Regions from separate parts of the Streptacidiphilus sp. MAP12-33 genome, predicted to be linked through region 1. Evidence: riboswitches for the same ligand, from Rfam matches in the RefSeq annotation. Region 1 holds a riboswitch; each other region holds the start of a gene.

The links. A riboswitch is a leader RNA that binds a small molecule or an ion and turns the genes downstream of it on or off. The one in region 1 is predicted to bind cyclic di-AMP.
Region 2: linked by a shared signal. The riboswitch ahead of ABH931_RS20830 (NlpC/P60 family protein) and the one ahead of ABH931_RS27100 (NlpC/P60 family protein) in region 1 are both predicted to bind cyclic di-AMP.
Region 3: linked by a shared signal. The riboswitch ahead of ABH931_RS11065 (family 16 glycosylhydrolase) and the one ahead of ABH931_RS27100 (NlpC/P60 family protein) in region 1 are both predicted to bind cyclic di-AMP.

The regions. Positions count from the first base shown of each region.
Region 1 covers NZ_JBGCCA010000030.1:88,968-96,218, forward strand. The annotation lists gene ABH931_RS27080 (rhomboid family intramembrane serine protease) at 1-393, opposite strand, end outside; gene ABH931_RS27085 (hypothetical protein) at 520-786, shown strand; gene ABH931_RS27090 (NYN domain-containing protein) at 900-2,279, shown strand; gene ABH931_RS27095 (NlpC/P60 family protein) at 2,525-3,517, shown strand; cyclic di-AMP (ydaO/yuaA leader) riboswitch at 3,800-3,963, shown strand; gene ABH931_RS27100 (NlpC/P60 family protein) at 3,974-5,020, shown strand; gene ABH931_RS27105 (NlpC/P60 family protein) at 5,244-6,311, shown strand; gene ABH931_RS27110 (hypothetical protein) at 6,311-7,251, shown strand, end outside.
Region 2 covers NZ_JBGCCA010000020.1:109,664-116,914, forward strand. The annotation lists gene ABH931_RS20810 (hypothetical protein) at 1-530, shown strand, start outside; gene ABH931_RS20815 (sigma-70 family RNA polymerase sigma factor) at 538-1,425, opposite strand; gene ABH931_RS20820 (hypothetical protein) at 1,454-2,059, opposite strand; gene ABH931_RS20825 (hypothetical protein) at 2,161-2,910, shown strand; gene ABH931_RS20830 (NlpC/P60 family protein) at 2,985-3,932, opposite strand; cyclic di-AMP (ydaO/yuaA leader) riboswitch at 4,006-4,189, opposite strand; gene ABH931_RS20835 (isoprenylcysteine carboxylmethyltransferase family protein) at 4,393-5,013, shown strand; gene ABH931_RS20840 (SCO4226 family nickel-binding protein) at 5,024-5,272, opposite strand; gene ABH931_RS20845 (hypothetical protein) at 5,401-5,664, opposite strand; gene ABH931_RS20850 (hypothetical protein) at 5,752-6,720, opposite strand; gene ABH931_RS20855 (ABC transporter ATP-binding protein) at 6,717-7,251, opposite strand, start outside.
Region 3 covers NZ_JBGCCA010000008.1:178,702-185,952, reverse strand. The annotation lists gene ABH931_RS11090 (ABC transporter permease) at 1-684, opposite strand, end outside; gene ABH931_RS11085 (ABC transporter ATP-binding protein) at 681-1,475, opposite strand; gene ABH931_RS11080 (TetR family transcriptional regulator) at 1,529-2,143, opposite strand; gene ABH931_RS11075 (TauD/TfdA dioxygenase family protein) at 2,256-3,218, shown strand; gene ABH931_RS11070 (TerC family protein) at 3,198-4,205, opposite strand; gene ABH931_RS11065 (family 16 glycosylhydrolase) at 4,378-5,550, opposite strand; cyclic di-AMP (ydaO/yuaA leader) riboswitch at 5,555-5,720, opposite strand; gene ABH931_RS11060 (TerD family protein) at 5,870-6,448, opposite strand; gene uvrB (excinuclease ABC subunit UvrB) at 6,571-7,251, opposite strand, start outside.

The sequences.
Region 1 (7,251 bases):
CCGGCGTTCCACCATCGCGCCGAAGACGAAGAGGAAGACCATGTTGCCGGCCAGGTGCAGCCAGCCGCCGTGGACGAACATGGCGGTCAGCACCGACAGCGCCGGGATCTTCGGCAGGCCGCCGCCCGCCGCGCAGTGGTGCAGGTGGGCGAGCCGGGCGGGCAGGACCGCGTTGTGGAGCAGCTCGGCGGGGATGGCGCCCCAGCGGTGGTAGTAGAGCGTCTGCGCGCAGGCCTCGGCGGAGCCGGTGCCGTAGAGGGGGTCCAGGCCCGAGACCGGCCCGACCAGGAAGACGGCCACGCACAGCGCGATGAGCGAGCCGGTCACCAGCGGCAGGTAGGGAACGGGACGGGGCAGGCGGGCAGTGGGCTCCTGGGCCGCGAGGGTGACCATGGCCAAAGCATTCCTTCTCGGGACGAATCTGACACCCACCTACTGGAGCGTGTGGGGGACCGTGCCCGCGCCCGGCCCTGAGGCCATAGGGTTTCCGGGTAAGACAAACGACGAGAGGATCTCGCCATGTCCGTTCCGCTTCCCACCGAGGCGACCAGGTGGCGCTGCACCCTGTGCGGCAACCTGACCCGTTTCGACGTCACCCGGTCCTCCCGGGTCGTCGAGTTCGTGCACCTGGACCTGGCGGGGGAGCCGAACGTCGAGGAGCGCGAGGTGCTGAGCGAGACGGTCGAGTCGGTGCGCTGCCGCTGGTGCAACGCCGTGGACCAGATCGAGCTGGTCGACCGTCCGGGTGCGGCCGCCGAGGCGGCGGAGCAGGCCAAGCGCGCCTGAGCGCGACGGTGGACCTGTGATCGTGGCGGAGGCAACGGTGGGGGGCGGCAGCGGGGACAATGGCTCTCCAGGTGACGGGGACCTGGGGAGCACGGCGGATCGGAGCGGAAGACGTGGAGCAGCGAGACCAGGCGCCGACGCCGGATGACGGTGTCGACGGCGCCCTGGACGGCGACAGCGCCGAGGCGCTGGAGCGGCCGCTGCCCGAGGGCGTGCGCAAGCGCGTGGTCGGCATCGCGGCCGACGCCCTCGGCGCGTTCACCGCGGCCGAGCTGCCCGCCCGGCTGCGCCCCTACGTCAAGTTCACCCGCGAGGCCCGGGTCAAGCGTGGCGCCACGGCCATCGCCGCCGCCCTGGAGACCGAACCGGCCTTCCGGGCGCGGATAGCGGAACGGGTCCGGCAGGGACAGCCCGATCTGGTGGCCGCGTTGGAGAGCGGGACCGCTCCGGCCGCCGCCGACCCGCAGGACGTGGCCGCCGCCGCGTATCTGCTGCGCACCCCCGGCTGGACCAGGGTCGTGGGCGAGGCCGGGGACGAGGTCGAGCGCGCCGAGCACGAGGGCGCGGCCGCCGAGTCGGCGCGGCTGGCGGAGAAGCTGCAGGAGGAGCTCGCCTCGGTGCGCGCCGCGACCCGCACTGAGGCCGAGCGGGCCAAGGCCGAGCTGGACGCGCTGAAGAAGGAGGGCGACAGCCTGCGCCGGCAGCTGCGCTCGCTCTCCGCCGACACCAAGCGCGCCGAGGCGGCCACCCGCAAGGCCGTCGGCGAGCTGGAGGCGCAGCGCGCCACCGGCGCGACCGAGCGCGGCGCGCAGGACAGCGAGGTGCGCCGGCTCAAGCACCGGGTGGCGGAGCTGGAGACCGCCCTGGAGGCGTCCCGCCGGGCGGCCCGCGAGGGCAGGTCCACCGAGGAGATGCGGCTGCGGCTGCTGCTGGACACGGTGGTGCAAGGCGCCCAGGGACTCCAGCGGGAGCTGGGCCTGGCGCCGCTGAGCGGCCGTCCCGCCGACACCGTCGAGGCGGTGGTCCCGGTGGCCGCCTCGCCGCACGACGTGGCCCGGCGCGCGCTGGAGGGCGACGACCCGGCGCTGCTCGACCAGTTGCTCGAACTGCCGCAGGTCCACCTGCTGGTGGACGGCTACAACGTCACCAAGACCGGCTGGCCCGGCATGCCCCTGGACCGCCAGCGCCAGCAGCTGACGCGCGGGCTGGGCCTGGTGGCCGTGCAGACGGGCGCGGAGATCACCTGCGTCTTCGACGGCAAGGACCTGGACGGGCCGATCCCGATGGCGCCGCCGCCGCGCGGCGTGCGGGTGCTGTTCAGCCGGACCGGCGAGACCGCGGACGAGCTGATCCGCCGTCTGGTGCGGGCGGAGCCGGAGGGCCGGCCGGTGGTCGTGGTCTCCACGGACCGCGAGGTCGCCGACGGGGTCAGGGCGTCCGGCGCGCGTCCGGTCCCCTCGACGATGCTGCTGCGCCGGCTGATCCGCACCTGATCCGCTCCTGCGGCCCTGCCGCGGCGCTCCCGCAAACCCCGGGGATCTTGAGGGTTTGTTAAGAGAGCGGACCGGATTCCCCTCCGGGGGAGACAAGTGGTCCCGCGGCTCACTATTCTCGTCGCTCAACGTCCGCACTCGCGTTCCCATTCGTCTCTGCGGGCGTTCAAGTGTGCGAAGGGACTGCATCCGACGTGGCTTCTCACCGCCGGCCTCGCGAGGTCAGCCGTGCCCGTGTGTCCGTGATGACGGCCGCGGCCGCGACCCTGGTGGCGCTTTCGGCGCAGACCGCCGCCCAGGCCGCTCCGGCGATCTCCACCAAGGACGCCAAGGCGCAGGTCGACGCGGACCGTACGGACGCCGCGGCCAAGACCGAGCAGTGGAACGAGGCGCACACCCAGCAGGAGGCCCTGCAGCGGCGTGTGGCGATCCTTCAGGACGAGATCGCCCGCCAGCAGGCCCAGGTCAACACCGGCCTGGACAACCTCGGCCAGATCGCCAACGCGCAGTACGCCGACGGCAGCGTCGACCCGACCGTGCAGCTGATGCTCTCCAGCTCGCCCGACGCCTTCCTGCAGAAGGCGGCCTCGCAGGACGAGCTCACCAGCAACCAGACCGCGCAGCTCCAGGCGCTGGTGGCGCAGGAGAAGACCCTCCAGTCCGAGAAGGCCGAGGCCGCCGCCGAACTCGCGCAGGAGCAGCAGCTGCTCGCGAAGATGAGCTCGGCCAAGAGCGAGGCCCTGGCCAAGCTCAAGCAGGCCCAGTCGGTGCTGGACGCGCTCACCCCGGCCCAGCGCACGACCGTCGGCGGGGGAGGCGGTGGCGGTGGCTACGGCTCGGTCTCCAGCAGCGGCTACACCGGCCACATCGACCTCACGGGCATATCCGCGACGGCCCGCACCGCGATGCTGGCCGCGGAGAGCCAGATAGGCCACGCGCCCTACCTCTGGGGCGGGTCGACCCCGGCCGGCTTCGACTGCTCGGGCCTGGTGATGTGGGCCTACGCCCAGGCGGGCGTCTCGCTGCCGCACTCCTCCTACTCCGACGAGAACGTCGGCACCATGGTGCCGAGCATGGCCGACGCGCAGGTCGGCGACATCATCGTGATGGAGAACGGCGGCCACGTCGGCCTCTACGCCGGCAACGGCATGCTGCTCAACGCCCCCGAGTACGGCTACGACGTCTCGGTGCAGCCGATGTCCTACTTCGGCGGGGTTGTGGCGATCCGTCGGATCTGACCCGCGCCCGACGCTCCGACGGTCTGTGAAGACTCTCACAGCATCCGTGCGGAGAGCGATGGAATGACCGATTTCTCCGGCATGTCGTCGGCTCCTGGTCAGATTCCGACTACACAGCGTTGATCCACTGACACTGCGTCGAAAGTGACACGAGTTTTTTCTGACAAGGATTTGAACCGATCACGGTTGGGTTACTAGGGTCACTCCTCGAACCGCCGTACGGTCGTTCACCCATCCAGGGTGGCAGCGGTGGTCACCGTCGAGTTCGGCGACGCGGTCCGCAGGGGGCGACCGTCGAGTCGGAGCCGGGGAACCAATGGTTCCTTCCGGGGTGAATCGACGCCAGGGGCGGGCCGGTGCGACTCCGGGCCGAGTGAGGCGTCGTAGGGCTGACTTCCTGGCCCGAACCCGTCAGCTCACCCGGTAGGCGGACGTAGGAAGAAGGAGATCGCCTTCGTGGCGTCCCATCGCCGTCCCAAGTCTCCCGGCCGCACGCGCATGTCGGTCCTCACGGCCGCCGCCGCCACCGCCGTCGCGGTGTCCGCGCAGAGCGCCCAGGCCGCGCCCAAGCCGACCACGGACCAGCTGCGCTCCCAGCTCCAGCAGCTGAACACCGAAGCCGACCAGGCGGTCCAGAAGTACGACCAGTCGCAGGAGAACCTGAAGCAGCAGCAGGCCAAGGTCAGCCAGCTCCAGGACCAGATCGCGCGCGGCCAGGCCGACGTCAACTCGCGGCTGGACCAGCTCGGCGAGATCGCCAACCAGCAGTACGCGACCGGCCAGGTCGACCCGACCGTCCAGCTGCTGCTCTCGGCCACCCCCGACGACTACCTGACCAAGGCCGCCTCGCTCGGTCAGCTGACGTCGAACCAGGCCTCCATCCTGGACCAGCTCCGCAGCCAGGAGCAGAAGCTCGCGGGTGAGAAGTCCCAGGCGGAGCAGACGCTCCAGCAGATGGACACCACCACCAAGCAGCTGTCCGCGCAGAAGGCCGAGGCGCAGAAGAAGGTCCAGCAGACCCAGGCGCTGCTCGACTCGATGACCGCGGCCCAGCGCAGCGCCGTCGTCGGCGGCGGAACCTCCGGCGGTGCCGCGAGCCGCGGCACCAGCCGCCCCCCGCTGACCGGTGGCACCGGCAGCAGCAAGGCCGGCGACTCGGTCGAGGCCGCGGCCTTCGCGGCCGCGCAGACCCGCCTGGGCCTGCCCTACGTCTGGGGCGCGACCGGTCCGGACTCCTTCGACTGCTCGGGTCTGACCCAGTGGGCCTACGCCCAGGCCGGCGTCTCGCTGGGCCGCACCACCTACGACCAGATCAACGACGGCACCGCGGTGAACTCGACGGCCGACCTGCAGGTGGGTGACCTGATCTTCTTCAACGGCGACACCCACGTCGGGATCTACGCCGGCAACGGCATGGTCCTGCACGCGCCGCACACCGGCACGGTCGTCAAGTACGAGCGCATGGACTGGATCGGCAGCATCTACGCGATGCGTCACATCTGATCCGCAGCTGCACGCGTGCCCGCCGTCGGTGACCGACGGCGGGCATCGTCGTTCACTCCCCTGGGTGCATTCGCGCGACGTGTGTCGGGGTCCGCAGCCCGCGCCGAAGCCGTGCCTTCTCCGGGACGACCTGCGGATTGGTTCATGTGAGCGGTTTTCGTGGGGATTTTTCAGCTCTGTGGAGCTTGGACTGGTTCTGTCCCAATCGCTAGCGTCTGCGCTCGTGGCATCCCATCGACGAGGCAGACGTCTCGGCCCCTCCGTGCTCTCCCGTGCCGCGGTCACCGTGGCGGCGGCGACCGCGGCCGTCCTGACGGCCCAGAGCGGTGCGCAGGCGCAGCCCGGACCGTCCGGAGGGGCCGGGGCCGGCAGCCCGGACGAGGTGCGGCAGCAGGTCGACGCCCTCTACGCGCAGGCCGAGACGGCGGGTCAGCGCGCCGCCGGCGCGCAGGAGCAGCAGGCCGTGCTGCAGCGGCGGGCCGCCCTGCTGGAACAGCAGCTCGCCGAGGAACAGCAGCACGTCAACAACGTCGCGGCCCAGCTCGGCGCGATGGCACAGGCCGAGTACGAGCAGGGCGGCACCATCGACCCGGTGGTGCAGCTGCTGCTCAGCGCGCACCCCGCCGACTACCTCGACCGGGCCGCCGACCTCGGGCAGGTCGACGCCGACCTCGCCTCCCGGCTGGCGCAACTGCGCGCGGACGAGGACCGGGAGCGGCGCGACCGCGCCACCGTCGGCGCGCAACTGGACCAGATCGAGCGGCTGCGCCGGTCGATCACCACCGACAAGGCCGACGTGCAACGCCGCCTCGGCCACGCGCAGGCGCTGCTCGGCAGCCTGACGGCGCAGCAGCGCGACGTGCTCCAGCAGCAGGAGGACGACGCGGCCCAGGCCGCCGCCCAGGCGGCGGACGTGCCGCTGGCGGCCGGCGAGGGCCCGGCGGACTCCCGGGCCGCGGCCGCGCTGGCGGCGGCGCGGGCCGCGCTCGGGCAGCCGTACGTGTACGGGGCGACAGGTCCGGGGGCCTTCGACTGCTCGGGTCTGATGTACTGGGCCTGGCGCCACGGTGGGGTGGCGCTGCCGCGCACGTCCCAGGAACAGGCCTTCGCCGGGCGGCGCGTCCCGCTGTCGCAGGCCCGTCCGGGGGACATCGTGGTGTATTACCGAGACATGCACCATGTGGGCATGTACGCAGGACACGGCATGATCATCCACGCTCCGTACCCGGGCGCCAGGGTCCGCTACGAGAGCGTCAACGACATGCCCGTCGCCATGGTGGTGCGCCCCTGATGGCCCGCGGCCCGATAACCGGCGGCACCGACGACACCGGCGGCCTCAGTCGCAGACGCGTCCTGCTCTACGGCGCCGGCGTCGCGGTCGCCGGGATCGGCGGCACCACCGCGTGGCAGGCCTGGGCCGACGCGGTCGACGACGAGCGCGAGGCCACCCAGGCGCGCGAGGACGGCGTGCGGCGGGCGCTGGAGGCCCGCGCGGCCGCCGTCCTGGCCCGCGACGCCCGCGCGCTGGCCGCGACCCTTGCCCCGGGCGCGTCCGCCGACCTGGTGCGGCGGCAGCACGAGCTGGTCGCCAACCTCGCTCAGGTGCCGCTCTCGCAGTGGACCTACCGGGTGCTCTCCCTCGACGCCTACCCCCTGCCGCCCGCCCTGGGCGACGCGTCGGGCGCGGGGGAGCGGGCCCCCGTGGCCGTCGAGCTCGACTACCGGCTGACCGGGTTCGACGAGCAGCCGATGACGGCCACCCAGTACCTCACCTTCGTCCGCGGCACCGACGGTGCCTGGCGGCTCGCCGCCGACTCCGACCACGACGGCGGCGACGTGCTGCTGTGGGACCTCGGTCCGGTGCGGGTGGTGCGCGGCCGCTACAGCCTGGTGCTCGGCCTGCGCGACCAGGCGAGCCTCGCCGCGCTCGGCGCCGAGGCCGACCAGGCCGTGCCGGCCGTCAGCACCGTCTGGGGCCGCGGGTGGGGACAGCGCACCGTGCTGGTCGCGCCGCAGACCGCCGACCAGTTCGGCACGCTGCTCGGCGCCGAGCCCGCCGCGTTCGCGGGCATCGCCGCCGTCTGCACCGGCGAGCTCGGCGCCGCCGACGGGCGCCGCACCGACCGGATCACCGTCAACCCCGACGCCTGGGACAGCCTGAGCGCGCTCGGCCGCCGCGTCGTGATCACCCACGAGACCACCCACGTCGCCACGCGCGTCGACACCGAGGC
Region 2 (7,251 bases), on a different contig from region 1:
ACGCGACCGGCGCCGACCCTGCCGCCCGGCTCACGATCGACGTCGCCGCGGGCGACCGCTGGTTGGTCGGGCTGGACCAGTACGCGACCGCGAACTGGCTCAACACCAGCAACCCCGTGCTGGACTACGCCAACGCGATGGTGCCCAGCAAGCAGCCGTCCACCTCCACCGCCGAGTCCAACTGGCAGGAACACCTGAGCGGCAAGCCGACCTACAACCCGCCGATCCCGCCGCTCGCGCCGGCGAAGTTCACCGGCAGCCTCTACATCGCCGAGGGCTCGTCCGTGCGGCCGGAGTGCACGACGTTCTCGACCTCCGTGGAGAACACGACGGGCAGTTGGGTGCAGAGCGCGGCACCGGCCGGGGCCGGGACCACGCCGGGCATGCTCGGCTACATGTTCTGGGCGGCCGAGATGCCCTCGACCAGGGGCGTCACCACCGACCCGCCCAACAGCTGCCAGGGCGGCGTCGGCGTCGGGTCGTCCACCTACGGCGTCCCTGTTCCGATGCCCGCCCTGCGCCAGAACTGACGTCACCTCACAGCACGGACCCCGCGACCTCGCTCAGCCGGGAGGGATCGCCGTAGATGTCGAGCGCGACGATGCGCTCCTCGACGACGGTGAAGGCCATCAGCACGTACGGCCGGCCCTCGCGCAGGACGAGCGTGGCCGCGGCGCCGTTGACCAGCACCGGGCGCAGCTCCGCGCCCGGGACGTAGCCGATGCGGGCGTTCTGGGCGACCGTGCCGGCCCCGCGGATCAGCGCCGGGCGCGGGAGCGGGAGGGCGCCGAAGTCGGCCCGGCCGACGACGTCCGGGTGCAGCACCGAGACCAGGGCGTCGAGGTCGCCGTTGCGGGCGGCGGCGAAGAAGGCGTCGACGACGACACGCTGCCGGGTCAGGTCCCGGTCGGGCGAGGGAGCGTCGGCCTGGGCGACGCGGCGGCGGGCGCGGCTCGCGAGCTGGCGGGTGGCGGCGCTCTCGCGCTCCAGGACGGCGGCGATCTCCGGGAACGGCACCTCGAACATGTCGTGCAGGACGAACGCGAGCCGCTCGTCCGGCGAGAGGGTGTCGAGAACGATCTGCAGGGCGAGGCCGACCGAGTCGGCCAGCAGCACCGCGTCCTCGGGGGTGGGCGGACCCTCCGCGCCCACCACGGGATCGGGCAGGTGCCCGTCCCACGCCTCCTCCCGACGGGCCGTGCGGCTGCGGAGCGCGTTGAGGCACACCCGGCCGACGACCGTGGTGAGCCACCCGGCCGGGTTCTCGATCTCGTCGGCCCGCGCGTCCGCGTGCACGATCCGCAGCCAGGCGTCCTGCAGGGCGTCCTCGGCGTCGGCGAAGGAGCCGAGCATCCGGTAGGCCACGGCCCGCAGCCTGGGCCGGTGCGTCTCGAACTGGTCCGCCCACCACTTCTCGTCGTTCACCGGGCCCAGTCTTCCACCTAACGCCGCCTCAGACGGCCGTGTCAGGCCCCGCGACCAGGCGCACCGCGTAGGGGCGCAGGCTGTCGTCGCCGTGCTCGACGCGGTAGCCGAGCGCGGTGAGGGTGCGGACCAGGGCCTCCGCCATCACCACCCGGACCGAGGTCGCGCCGGATCCCTCGGAACCGACCGAGGGGTGGGTGCGCCAGTGCAGCCAGACACCGCCGACGGCGTCGTCGAACGCGTCGACCTCCACCTCGACGCCGGCCAGGGACGACGGCGTCACCTCGTACGGCTTGGCGTTCAGCCCTGATGCGAGCAGGTCGCGCTCGACCCGCGCGGCGAGCCGTAGCAGCGCTGCGGCGGCGGGCGGATCCAACCGGCGCGGCCCTGGCGCGGGCTCACGCGGCCCTGGTGCGGGCTCACGCGGTCCGGCGTCCCGCTCGGCCGCGGGATCGGCCACGGGATCGACCGCAGGCTCGGGCCCGGAACCGGGCTCGCGCGGTCCGGGCCCGGCGGCCCCAGCGGGCCCGGACGTGGCCTGGGAGCGGGAGGCAGCACCGCTCGCGGCCCCGAAGGCGGCCTCGACAGCGGCCCGGGCGTCGAGCGCTTCGCCGGGCTCCGGTTCGGGATCCATGGCAGCAGCCTAGAGAAGCCTCACGCGTCTCCGGGGCCACTCGGGGCATGATCGGGGAAGGTCGCATATGCCCCCCGACAGGTCGACCCGCGAGGAGAGCCGTGGAGATCCGCTACAGCTGCGAGCCGAGCCCGGACGCGTCCGCGAACGAGGACTTCGTCCTCGCCGGGCCGCAGTTCGCCCTGGTCCTCGACGGCGCCACGCCGAGCGGTCTGCCGACCGGCTGCGTCCACGACGTGCCGTGGTTCGTGGCCCGTCTCGCGGGGCAGCTCGGCGCGTTCCTGCTGGCGCACCCCGACGAGCCGCTGCCGGAGGTGCTGCGGCAGGCGATCCTGCGCACCCGGGACCTGCACCCGCAGTGCGACCACGGCAACCCCGACAGCCCCTCCAGCACCGTGGCGCTGCTGCGTGCCGACCCCGGCGCCGACCGCCTCGACTGCCTGGTGCTCGCCGACTCGCCCGTCGTCGTCCGCACCTCCGAGGGCCGGATCGAGGTCGTCGCGGACGACCGCATCGACCAGCTGCCCGCCTACGACCGCGAGTCGGTCAGCGGGCTGCGCAACACGCCCGGCGGCTTCTGGGTCGCCTCCACCCGCCCGGACGCCGCCGAGCACGCGGTGACGGCGTCCTTCCCACTCGCCCGCGTGCGCGAGGCCGCCGCGCTGTCCGACGGGGTGACCCGCCTGGTGGAACGCTTCGGCTGGAGCTGGACCGAGCTGCTCGACACCCTCGCCGCCGACGGTCCGGCCCACCTCACCGACTCCGTCCGCAAGGCCGAACTCGCCCTGGCCGAGGGCACGTTCCACGGCAAGCGCCACGACGACGCGACGACGCTGCACTGGCGCATGTGACGCATACGACGCGTGTGACGCGAACGCGCGGCCTCCCGTCCCCGGTGGGCGGGAGGCCGCGCGGCAACCGTGTCTCAGATGTGACGCATCATGTAGATCGTGCCGACCGTCGTGATCGACTCCATGCGCACGTACGCCCCCGTGTGCGGGGCGTGCAGGATGATCCCGCCACCGGCCCACATGCCCACGTGCTGGCCACCGTTGAAGAAGACCAGGTCACCGATCTGCAGGTCGGCGACGGAGGCCACCGGAGTGCCCTCGGCCATCTGGGCGTAGGTGTCCGGGCCCAGCGAGTAGCCGGCCTGGGCGTAGGCCCACTGCATCAGACCCGAGCAGTCGAACTCGTTCGGGCCCTTGGAACCCCAGTTGTAGGGGTCGCCGATGCGGGTCTTCGCCGCCGCGAACGCCGCCATCTCGATCGAGTCGCCCGCCGTGCCGTGCGGGTGGAGGTTGGAGCCCGTGCCGCCGGTCAGCTGGGTGCGCTGGCTGGGCGTCATCGAGTTGAGGAGCTGCTGCGTCGCCTTGACTTTGGCGGCAGCGGCGGCCTTCAGCGCGGCGGCGTGCTGGGTGACGGCCTGGAGGGCCTGGAGCTCCTGCTCCGCCTCGGCCTTCTCGCGCGAGAGGAGGTCCTCCTGCGTGCGGAGCAGGCTCAGCTGGGCGGCCTCGTTGCCGGACAGCTGGTTCATCGAGGAGGCCTTCTGCAGGAACTCGCTCGGGTCGCTGGTCAGGATCAGCTGGACGGTCGGGTCCACCGCACCGGTCATGTACTGGCTCTGGGCGATCGCGCCGACGCTGTCGAGCAGCGTGTTGGCCTTGGCCTGCTCGCGGGCGATCTCGTCCTCCAGGATCGAGACCTTGTGCTGCAGTGCCTGCTGCTGCGCCTGCGCCTGGTCGTAGGCGGCGACGGCCTGGTCGGACGCGTTGTTCAGCTGGTCCAGCTGTGACTTCAGCTGCGCCGTGGTCGGCTGCGGAGCGGCCTGGGCCGACTGCGTGGCGAGGCCGACGCTGGTGGCCGCGACCACGGTGAGCGCGGATATTCGGGTGCGGGTACGACTGGGCGCGGCGGGACGGCGGTGGGACGCCACCTGGACGGGCTCCTTCTTCCTGGCCGCCTACCGGGTGAGCTGACGGGTTCGGGCCGGAAGTCTCGCCCTACGACATCTCACCGGCCGCCGCCCGTGCGCACCTGCGTGCGCCCGCGCGTAGCGGTCGACCTGATGCCGATTCACCCCGAGGACGTGGGTCCCCGGCTCCGTCTCGGCCCCGGTGCCCACGCCGTGCGCGGAACGACCGAACCCTCGACAGACTCGACGGGAACCGCCGCGGATCCCCCCTCGGAAGATCGACTGCACAGCGGTTCGAAAGGGAACCATAGTTGCCCGATCGTGACCGAATCAACTGGCGCGTCAGAAACACGTGTCCACCCACGGCTCCACCTCGGGGTGGAGGCCGCGCAGGCCGACGCCGCGCGACCCTGGAGACATGAGCGGAGTGCAGACTGCCGTGCACGGCGTCGTCTACGGCTGCATCGTGGTTTTCGCCGTGACCTGGGTGGGAGCGGCGGTGTACTTCGGGTCCCGCGGCGCCGGTTCGCCGGAGCGCCGTCGGGCGTGGCTGCGCAGCCTGCGCGCCTCGATGCCGGCGCGGGTGGCGCTGGTGGCCGGCATCCTGGTGCTGATCGAGCTGACCCGGCGACCGGACGGCCCGTTCTGGCGCCACCTGCAGTACTGGAACCCGGTGCTCGGCGTCGCGGGTGCGGCCCTCACCGTCGCGGCGACGGCGCTCCTGGTCTGGTCCCGGCTGGTGCTCGGGGTGATGTGGGCGGGTGTCCCGCTGGTGCAGGAGGGCCACGAGCTGCGCACCACCGGTCCCTACGGCCTGGTGCGGCATCCCATCTACACGGGACTCCTCGGGCTGGTGCTCGGCGCCGCGCTGGGCCTCGGATTCGGGGTGTGGGTGCTCTACACGGCCGTCACCGTGCCGTGGGCACTGCACCGGGTCCGGGTCGAGGACGACCTGATGGCGGCCGAGTTCGGCGATCGGTTCCTCGCCTACCGCCTCCGCGTCCCGGCACTGCTGCCACGCCGGGTCCGGCGACGGTAGGCGAGAGGTCTCAGACCATGAGCGGGACCGCGTGGATCTCGTCCGCCATGTGTCCGGCCCGTTCGTGGACGCGCTGGACGGCGTCCATCGAGGGCGCCTCGGACAGGCAGTAGACGGTGCCCGACTCCGGGTCCGCCCAGGCCTGCTTGAAGTGGACGTGTTCCTCCGCCTCAATGGCGAGATCGGCCTGGTGCGCCGCCGCCAACTGCTCGGCGGTGATCCCGTTCATGCCGTGGTGGACGTCCATGAAGAGAGTCATGATCGCGAGACACCTCCCTCGGCCGCCGGCCCGGGGCCGTCCCGGGACGGTCCGGTGGCCCTTCCAGGATGCGCCCGCCGCCCGTCCGCGGCCTCTTCAGGGCTCGACGAGATCAGGTCCCGACGTGGTCAGGGCTCGACGACGTCGAGCACCTCGACCATGCGCAGCAGCTTGGCCCGGACCCGGGCACGGTGCGCGTCCGCGACGGTGATCTCCACGACCGCCGGGCCGCCGGCGGTCGTCCGCACGGCGAACGCCTGGACGGGGTGCGCGCTCAGCACCGCGGCAAGGCGCCCGAGCAGGCCACGGCCGGGCACGGCGGTGGCAATCAGGGAGGGCCCGGTCGCGACGCGAACCGGGCGCGGGACGGGGGTTTCCAGGACCGCGCTCACCGTCCCAGCATGCCAGCCTTCCCAGTGCGCGGGACGACCCGTCTCAGCACGTGGGAAAGGCGGGCAAAGCGGGCGACGGGCAGCCGCTCAGCGCGTGAGCGCGCGCAGGCGGCGGTAGGAGGCCAGGACCAGGAGTACGGTCAGGACGGCGAGGATGCCCGTCATGATCCAGAGCATCGGACTGAACTGGGCGACGGTGTGGTAGCGCATCCACCACTGCGCGTTGCTGCAGTCCCTGCCGGGGCACTGGCCGTAGCCGACCCATCTGCCGTTCAGCACGATGCCGTCGTCGACCACCCAGGCGTTTCCGGGCATGCCCGTGGCGTTCGTTCCGCCGACCATCGAGAAGGTCGGCATCAGATGCGGGCGCAGCTTGTCCAGCGCCCAGACGAGCGCGACGTACAGCACGACGGTCACGCCGAGAGCCGGGATCGGCCGGTGCAGCAACAGTCCGACCAGGGCCCCGAGGGCGAAGGTGGCCAGCACCAGCGCCGGGAAGACCGGGACCACGGCGAAGAAGTCCTCGGGGGATTCCCAGGAGGAGAGGCCGAACCCGGGGTGGGACCAGAAGCCACCCCAGCGGACGACAACCGACAGCACCGTGCTCAGCACGAGCAACGCGGCGCCGGGCAGGGCCATCCGGTACGTGAACCAGCTGCGCGGAGAGACGGACTGGCTCCACAGCATCAGGTGCCGACGGCGCTCGAAGTCGGTCGCCAGCGGCTGCGCCGCCAGCACCGCACCGAAGATCCCCGGCAGCAGGAGCGTGGCCGAGACGGCCTGGTGCCAGGATTCGGCGATGCCGTACCGCGCACTGTCGGCCTGCGCACACGCCGTGCTGGAGAGATTGTCCGGATCGCAGTGCAGGGCGTTCATCCTGGCCACCACGGTGTCCAGCGCGGAGCGCTCGTGCAGCAGGTAGGCGATCAGCGCGGCGCAGCCGACCGTCAGAACGGCCAGGGTGATGCGGTTCTGACGCCAGATCAACCAGCCCAGTCCGCGCGGGCGCAGGCCGCCCCGCGTGGCCGGGCGAGGGGCGAGAGTGGCGGTGGTCACGCGGCGACCTCCGAACGCGAGGCGTGGGCAGTGGAGTTGGCAGGATCCGCCTGCGGCGAGCGCAGGTAGGCGAGGAGCAGCTCCTCCAGGCTGGGCGTCTCGACCTGCCAGCCCTCCGCGATCGGCCCGTCGGCCCGGACGAGCGCGGTGCGGCCGCGTCCGGTGCGGCGGTCCTCGACGATGCCGTGGGCGTCCAGCGGGAGTCCCTCGGCGCCGTGCAGCAGCCGGTGCGCGTCCAGGATCTGCTCCACCTCGCCGGACAGCCGCACGCGGCCGCCCTCGATCAGGAGCAGGTGGTCGATCACGCCCTCCAGCTCGCTCAGGATGTGCGAGGAGATGACCACGGTGGTCCCGTGCTCGGCGGCCTGGCCCATCAGCGTGCCCATGAGCTGGTGCCGGGCGAGCGGATCGAGGTCGGCCATCGGCTCGTCCAGCAGCAGCACCTCCGGCCGCTTGCCGAGCGCGAGGGCGAGCGCGACGCGGCTGCGCTGGCCGCCGGAGAGCTGCCCGATCCGGCTGGTCGGCGGCAAC
Region 3 (7,251 bases), on a different contig from region 1:
GCAGCCCAGCACCACCACGAGATCCACGGCGAGCGCGCCGTCGAATCCGCTCTGCGTGGTGATCCTGTTCATCGCGTCGACGGCGTAGCTGAGCGGCAGCACGTCGGAGATCGCGCGCAGCCAGCCCGCCATGGTGTCACGCGGCGTGAACAGCCCGCAGAGCAGCAGCTGCGGCAGCAGGAAGGCCGGCATGAACTGCACGGCCTGGAACTCCGTCGCGGCGAACGCGGAGACGAAGAGCCCGAGCGCCATCCCGAGCAGGCCGTCCGCGACGGCCACGGCGAGCAGCGCCCAGCTCGGCCCCGCGACGCTCAGCCCGAGCAGACCGACCGTCAGCCCGAACGCCAGCAGCCCCTGGACCAGGGCCACCAGCCCGAACGCCAGCGCGTAGCCGAGCAGCAGGTCCAGCTTGCCGAGCGGCATCGTCAGCAGCCGCTCCAGGGTGCCGGTGGTGCGCTCGCGCAGCGTGGCCACCGCGGTCACCAGGAACATCACGATCATCGGGAAAATCCCGAGCAACGGCGCCCCGAGGCTGTCGAAGACCTCCTGCCGCCCGTCGAAGGCGTACTTGAGCAACACGATCAGCAGGCACGGGACCAGCAGCAGCATGGCGATCGTGCGCGGGTCGCTGCGCAGTTGCAGCAGCACCCGGCGGGCGGTGGCGAGCGTGCGGTGCGGGTTCATCGGCCGTCCTCCGTTCCGGCTGCCCTTCCGAGTCCTGGTGCGGCTCCGGATGCTGGTGCGGTCCCGGATGCTGGTGCGGCTCCGGCGACGAGGGTGAGGAAGGCCTGCTCGATGTCCGCCGCGCCGGTCGCGGCGAGCAGCGCCTGCGGGGTGTCGTGGGCGAGCAGCCGCCCCTCGCGCATCAGCAGCAACGCGGTGCAGCGGGCGGCCTCGTCCATGACGTGGCTGGACACCAGCAGCGTCGCGCCGCCCGCGGCGAGCCGGTGGAACAGCTGCCACAGCTCCTGGCGCAGCACCGGGTCCAGCCCGACGGTCGGCTCGTCGAGCACCAGCAGCTCAGGTGTGCCGAGCAGCGCCGCCGCGAGGGAGACGCGGGCCCGCTGGCCTCCGGAGAGCCGACCGACGAGGTCCCCGGCGTGCTCGGTCAGGCCGACCTCCTCCAGCACCCGCGCCGGATCACCCTTCGGCGCGCCGAGGACCTCGGCGAAGTAGCGCAGGTTCGCGAGCACGGTGAGGTCGGCGTAGACGGACGGTGCCTGCGTCACGTAGCCGACCCGGTCCCGCAGGGCCGGCGCCCCCGCCGCCAGCCCGAGCACCCGCACCTCCCCGCTCTCGACCCGCTGCACTCCGACGACGCTGCGCAGCAGCGTCGTCTTTCCGCAGCCGCTCGGTCCGAGCAGCCCCGTGACCGAGCCGCGCTCGACCACCAGATCGATCCCGTGCAGCACGGGCCTACCGCCCCGCGTGACGCGCAGCCCGCGCACGTCGATCGCGGGCGTTGAATTCATCATGCGCTGAGTTTGGCGCCCGAGCCCCCTGCGGTCAAGAACCGGAACCGCCCGACCTACTCGACTGCCAGATAGTTCTGCAACGTCGGGGCGAGCAGGGGGACGAGTTCGTCCGGCGTCGCGGAGGCGATGGGTTCGGCACCGATGACGTAGCGGGCCACCGCGAGGCCGATGATCTGGGAGAGCACCAGCTCCGCCCGCAGCTCGGGGGACGGACCGCCCAGGTCGGCGGCGAGGCGGAGGACCAGCTCGCGCACCATGAACTCGCGCAGGATCCCGGCGATCTGCTCGCTGCCGACCGCCGTGCGCAACACCGCCAGCAGCCGGTGAAGGACCTCGGGCTGTTCCCACAGGGCGAGGACGAAGCGCGCCAGGCGCTCGCCCATCCCGTCACGGTCGCCGGACAGGACCAGCTCGACCACCGCGGAGGGATCGATCGGGAAGTCCAGCGCCGCCAGGAACAACCCCTCCTTGCTGCCGAAGTAGTGGTGCAGCAGGGCGGCGTCCACCCCGGCGGCGCGGGCGATGCCGCGCATGCTGGTCTGCTCGTAGCCACGGGCGGCGAACTCCGCGCGGGCGACCTCCAGGACCGCGCCGCGGGTGTCGGCGCCACCGGGTCGGCGCCCCGTACGGCGCGGGGCCTGCGCCCCGGCCTCTTCCTTCTCGCTCATGCCCTCATCCTTGCCGACGCTGTCGGATGATCCTTCATGCACGAGCCATGACTCTGCAACGTCGCGGGTCCACGATGAGCTGCAACACGTTCTCATCGGAAGGGTGAACGCCATGGCAACGGCCCCAACTCCCTTGCAACTCACGCAACTCGGTGGTCGCATCGGCGCCCTCGCGCACGGGGTGAAGCTCGGCGGCGAGCTGTCGGCCGAGACCGTCACGCAGATCCGCGCGGCCCTGCACACGCACAAGGTGATCTTCTTCAAGGGTCAGCACCACCTCGACGACGCGAGCCACGAGGCCTTCGCCCGACTGCTCGGGCAGCCGGTCGGGCACCCGACCGTCCCGGCCGCGGACGGGCGATACGTCTTCGAGCTGGACGCCACCAAGGGCGTGCGGGCGAACAACTGGCACACCGACGTGACCTTCGTGCCCTCCTATCCGGCCGCCTCCATCCTGCGGGCCGTCGAGCTGCCACCGGCCGGCGGGGAGACGATCTGGGCCAACACCGCCGCCGCCTACCGCTCACTGCCGCCCGCCCTGAAGGTCTTCGCCGAGCACCTGCGGGCCGTCCACACCAACGACTTCGACTACGCGGCGCGGCTCGGCCTGCGGCCGGAGCTGGCCGAGAACCGAGAGGTCGCGGAGCTGTTCCGGCAGGTCTTCGTGTCGACCGCGTTCAAGACCGAGCACCCGGTGGTGCGGGTGCACCCCGTCACCGGGGAGAAGACGATCCTGCTCGGCGCCTTCACCCAGAGCCTGGTCGGGTTCGCCAGCGACGACAGCCGCGAGCTGATCGCCCTGTTCCAGCGCTTCGTGGAGAAGCCCGAGCACACCGTCCGCTGGCGCTGGGAGGTCGGCGACGTCGCGATCTGGGACAACCGCGCCACCCAGCACTACGCGGTCAACGACTACGGCGACGAGCCGCGCCTGGTCCGCCGGATCACCCTCGACGGCGACCTGCCCGTCGGCGTCGACGGGCAGCCCAGCCGGCTCCTGGAACCGGCCGAGCCGCCACGCGTCGCCGGGATCGTCCCGGCCGCGGAACTGGAGGAGCTAGCGCTCCCCCGCTCCTGAGATCTCCTTCGCGTCGGCCGCGGGCGCCGCCGGGCGCGCGGCCGACCGGCGTGAGGCGATCAGGGAGGTCACCGTGGTGACCGCGAGGACGCCGACCACGACGGCGAGCGAGAGCGGCGTGCCGATCTCCGGCGCGGCGTGGACGCCCGCCTCGTGGAGGGCGTGCAGGAGCAGCTTCACGCCGATGAAGCCGAGGATGATCGACAGGCCGTAGGAGAGGTGGACCAGCCGGTCCAGCAGTCCGCCGACCAGGAAGTAGAGCTGGCGCAGGCCCATCAGCGCGAAGGCGTTGGCGGTGAAGACGATGTAGGCGTCCTGCGTCAGCCCGAAGATCGCGGGGATGGAGTCCATCGCGAAGAGCACGTCGGTGGTGCCGATGGCCAGGATCACCAGCAGCATCGGGGTGACTAGGCGGCGGCCGCCCTCGACGACGGTGAGCCGGGTGCCGCGGTAGCCGTCCGTGGTGGGGAAGCGGCGCTCGACCGCGCGCATCAGCTTGCTCTCCTCGTACTCCTCGTCCGGGGAGCCGCCGCGGGCCTCCTTGATCAGCTTCCAGGCGGTCCAGATCAGGAAGGCCCCGAAGAGGAAGAAGATCCACGAGAAGGAGGCGATCACGGCGGCGCCGGCCGCGATGAAGACCGCCCGCAGCACCAGGGCGATCAGCACCCCGATCATCAGTACCCGCTGCTGGTAGACGCGCGGGACGGCGAACTTCGCCATGATCAGCACGAAGACGAAGAGGTTGTCGACGCTGAGCGACTTCTCGGTGACGTACCCGGCGAGGAACTGCCCGGCCGGCGCGGAACCGGAGTGCCACCACAGGAAGCCGGCGAACAACCCGGCGAGGCCGATCCAGATCGCGGACCAGACGGCCGCCTCACGGATGGAGACCTCGTGCGGCTTGCGGCCGCCGACGAAGAAGTCGACAGCGATCAGGGCGACGAGAACCACGATGGTGGTGACCCACATGGCCACGGAAACGTCCACGGACGTCCTTCCTCCGGCAGAAGCGAGCGTGCTTCACTGCCGGAGGTCTCCTCCGCCCTGCCGGGAACCGGCCGGGCCGACACGCCCGGGAGGTGCCGAGGCACCGCCGTGATGACGGACGTGTCGTTTCAGGGAGTACTCCCCTCCGCTTACCCGACCAGATTAACAAACCTCAGTGGTAGACGCGCAGGTAGTCGACGGAGAAGGTGATCGGGGTGCTGCCGCTCGGCGCCGGGTGGTACTGACCGGCGGAGAGGGACAGGTTGAGGATCAGGTAGGCGGACCAGTTGGCGCCCACGCCCGTGTTGTCCGAGTAGACCTTGACGCCGTTGACGTACCAGTCGACCGAGTTCGCGCCGTACTTGGTGCCGATGGTGACCCAGCCACCCGGCTTGATCGCGTTCGCGTTCGTGTAGTACGTCCCGCCGCCGTTGACGTGGTTGGTCAGCTCCAGCAGGTTCGGGTTGTCCGGGTGGTACTCGAAGGAGTCGATCTCGCCGTTGCCGTTCTTCCAGGTCCACAGCGCCGGCCAGGCGCCCTGACCGGTCGGCAGCTTCATCCGGGACTCGACGTAGTCGCCGGTCTTGACCTGGAAGCCCTCCTGGGAACCCTCCGTGGTCAGCAGACCGGTGGTCCAGGCCTGCTTGCCGTTCTCCAGGGTGTGCGAGCTGGGCTGCGCGGTGAAGGTGGCGACGCCGTTCGCGACGGAGACGTCGTTCGGGTCCAGCCAGTCGAGCTTGTTGTCGCTCGGGTTGTGGTTCCCGTACTGGTACGACGTCGTGGTGCTGGAGACCCAGCGGCTGGTGTTCAGCGAGTTGAACTCGTCCGACCAGATCGGCGTGCTGGAGGAGGCCACACCGGCCGGGATCGAGCCGGCGGCGGCCGGGGTCGACGGGGAGGGCGTGGGCGTCGGCGTCGGCGCGGGCGTCGGCTTGGTGCTGGATCCACCGACGGTCAGCGTCTTGGCAGCCAGGTTGTGCCAGGTGCCGGCGGTGTCCAGGTAGGCGCCGAACATGGTGTAGCTGCCGGCCGGGAACTGGCGGGAGGCGGTGAGGGTCAGACCGCCGGAGCAGACCCGCGCGTTGCTGTGCCACTGCGGGAAGTCCAGGTTGTTGCCGGCCGCGTCGCGGACCGCCACGCCCAGGGAGCGGAAGGTGACGCAGGAGCTCGACGTGACCGTCAGCTTGGCGGTGGTCCCGGAGGCGGTGGTCGTGGCGGTCAGGCCGGTCTCGCTGACGCGGGGCGTCGCGGCCTGGGCCGAGGTGGCGGCGACGCCGCCGAGCAGCAGGGCGGGCGCCGCGGTGAGCGCGGCTATGCGGGCAGGGGTCGACAGGGTGCGGCGCATGAGGTGGGCCTCTCCGACGCCTGCGAGGTGAGCTGTCGGATTCGGGCCGGAGAAGTAGTGGCCCGGCCGCGCGCACGCGGCTTCACCCCGAGCCCCGGCCCGGAAAAGGGCAGGGGCGGCTTACCTGTGGTTCCCCCGCTCCGGCCCTGGTGACTCGTCGTTTCCCGGCATCGAGGGGCTGGACTCGGCGTGCCCGATGCGGGTGTCCGCCGACTGTGGGGGCGGACCCCCGCACATTAGGCAGATATAAAGATCGACTCCAAACATTCGGTCGGCTAAGAGACTTCTCTCACACCGACCGCACCGACCGCACCGACCGTCACAGGTACTGCTCGATGACCGGCAGCATCTCCTGGAACGTGCGCCCCTGCGCTGGAACGCCGATCGCGGTCAGCTGCCAGGCGCCGTCCTCGTCCCGGTCGACCTTCGCCATCACCTGGCCGCTGTGCTCCCCGCCGCCGTTGAGGGTGAAGCGCGCCAGCTCGGCGCCGGACGCCTCGTCGACCAGCCGGCAGTGGAAGCGCTGGACCTCGGCGAAGCTCTGCCCGTTGTAGGAGTTCACCGTGAAGACGATCTGCGTGATGTGCGGCGGGACGCGGCCCAGGTCCACGCTGATCGACTCGGTGTCCAGGCCGCCGCTGCGTCGGTCCCCGGCGTGCCGCACCGAGCCGTCGTTGCTGACCAGGTGCCGGAAGAAGACCACGTCGGCCAGGGTGCGGCTGGCGTAGAGCACGGCGGAGGCGTCCAGGTCGACCTCCCGCTCCCGCCGCCGCCCCCCGAAGAACCCCTTGCGTGGCGCCCCCTGCCAGCCGAGCCCGAGCCGGATCACCGGCGGGCCCGCCTCCCCCTCCGGCCCCTCGAGACGGATGCGCTGGCCCGTACTCAGACTCACCGACATGGCTCGGCCCTCCCCACATGTGTCGGACGCCCGTGGACCGTTGTCCGTTCCCTGTGCAGCTTCTATCGAGCACCATAGGCGCTCGGCCCGAAGGACGGGTGAAGAAAACGGGCGTCGAACACTCAGGCCATTCCGGCTTCGCGCATCTGGCGCAACTCCTTCTTCAGTTCGTTCACCTCGTCACGCAGGCGGGCCGCCATCTCGAACTGCAATTCGGCGGCCGCATTGTGCATACGCTCCGTCAGTTCCGCGATCAGCTCGGCCAGCTCGGCGGCCGGCAGGCTCCTGGCCTCCTTGGCGTCCGCCTTGAGGCCGAGCACCGGCACCGGCGCCTTCTGGCCCCGGCCGCCCCCGCCGCCCTGGCGGTAGCCGGTGCTGAGCAGCTCGGCGGTGTCCATGTCCTCGCGGGTGAGGGTGTCCAGGATGTCGCCGATCTTCTTGCGCAGCGGCTGCGGGTCGATGCCGTGCTCGGTGTTGTACGCCTGCTGGATCTCGCGACGCCGGTTGGTCTCGCTGATCGCGTGGTCCATCGCCGCGGTGATCCGGTCCGCGTACATGTGCACCTGGCCCGAGACGTTACGGGCGGCACGGCCGATCGTCTGGATCAGGGAGGTGGGCGACCGCAGGAAGCCCTCCTTGTCCGCGTCCAGGATCGCGACGAGGGAGACCTCGGGCAGGTCGAGGCCCTCACGGAGCAGGTTGATACCGACCAGCACGTCGTAGTCGCCGGCGCGCAGCTGGCGCAGCAGCTCGACGCGGCGCAGCGTGTCGATGTCGCTGTGCAGGTAGCGCACCCGGATGCC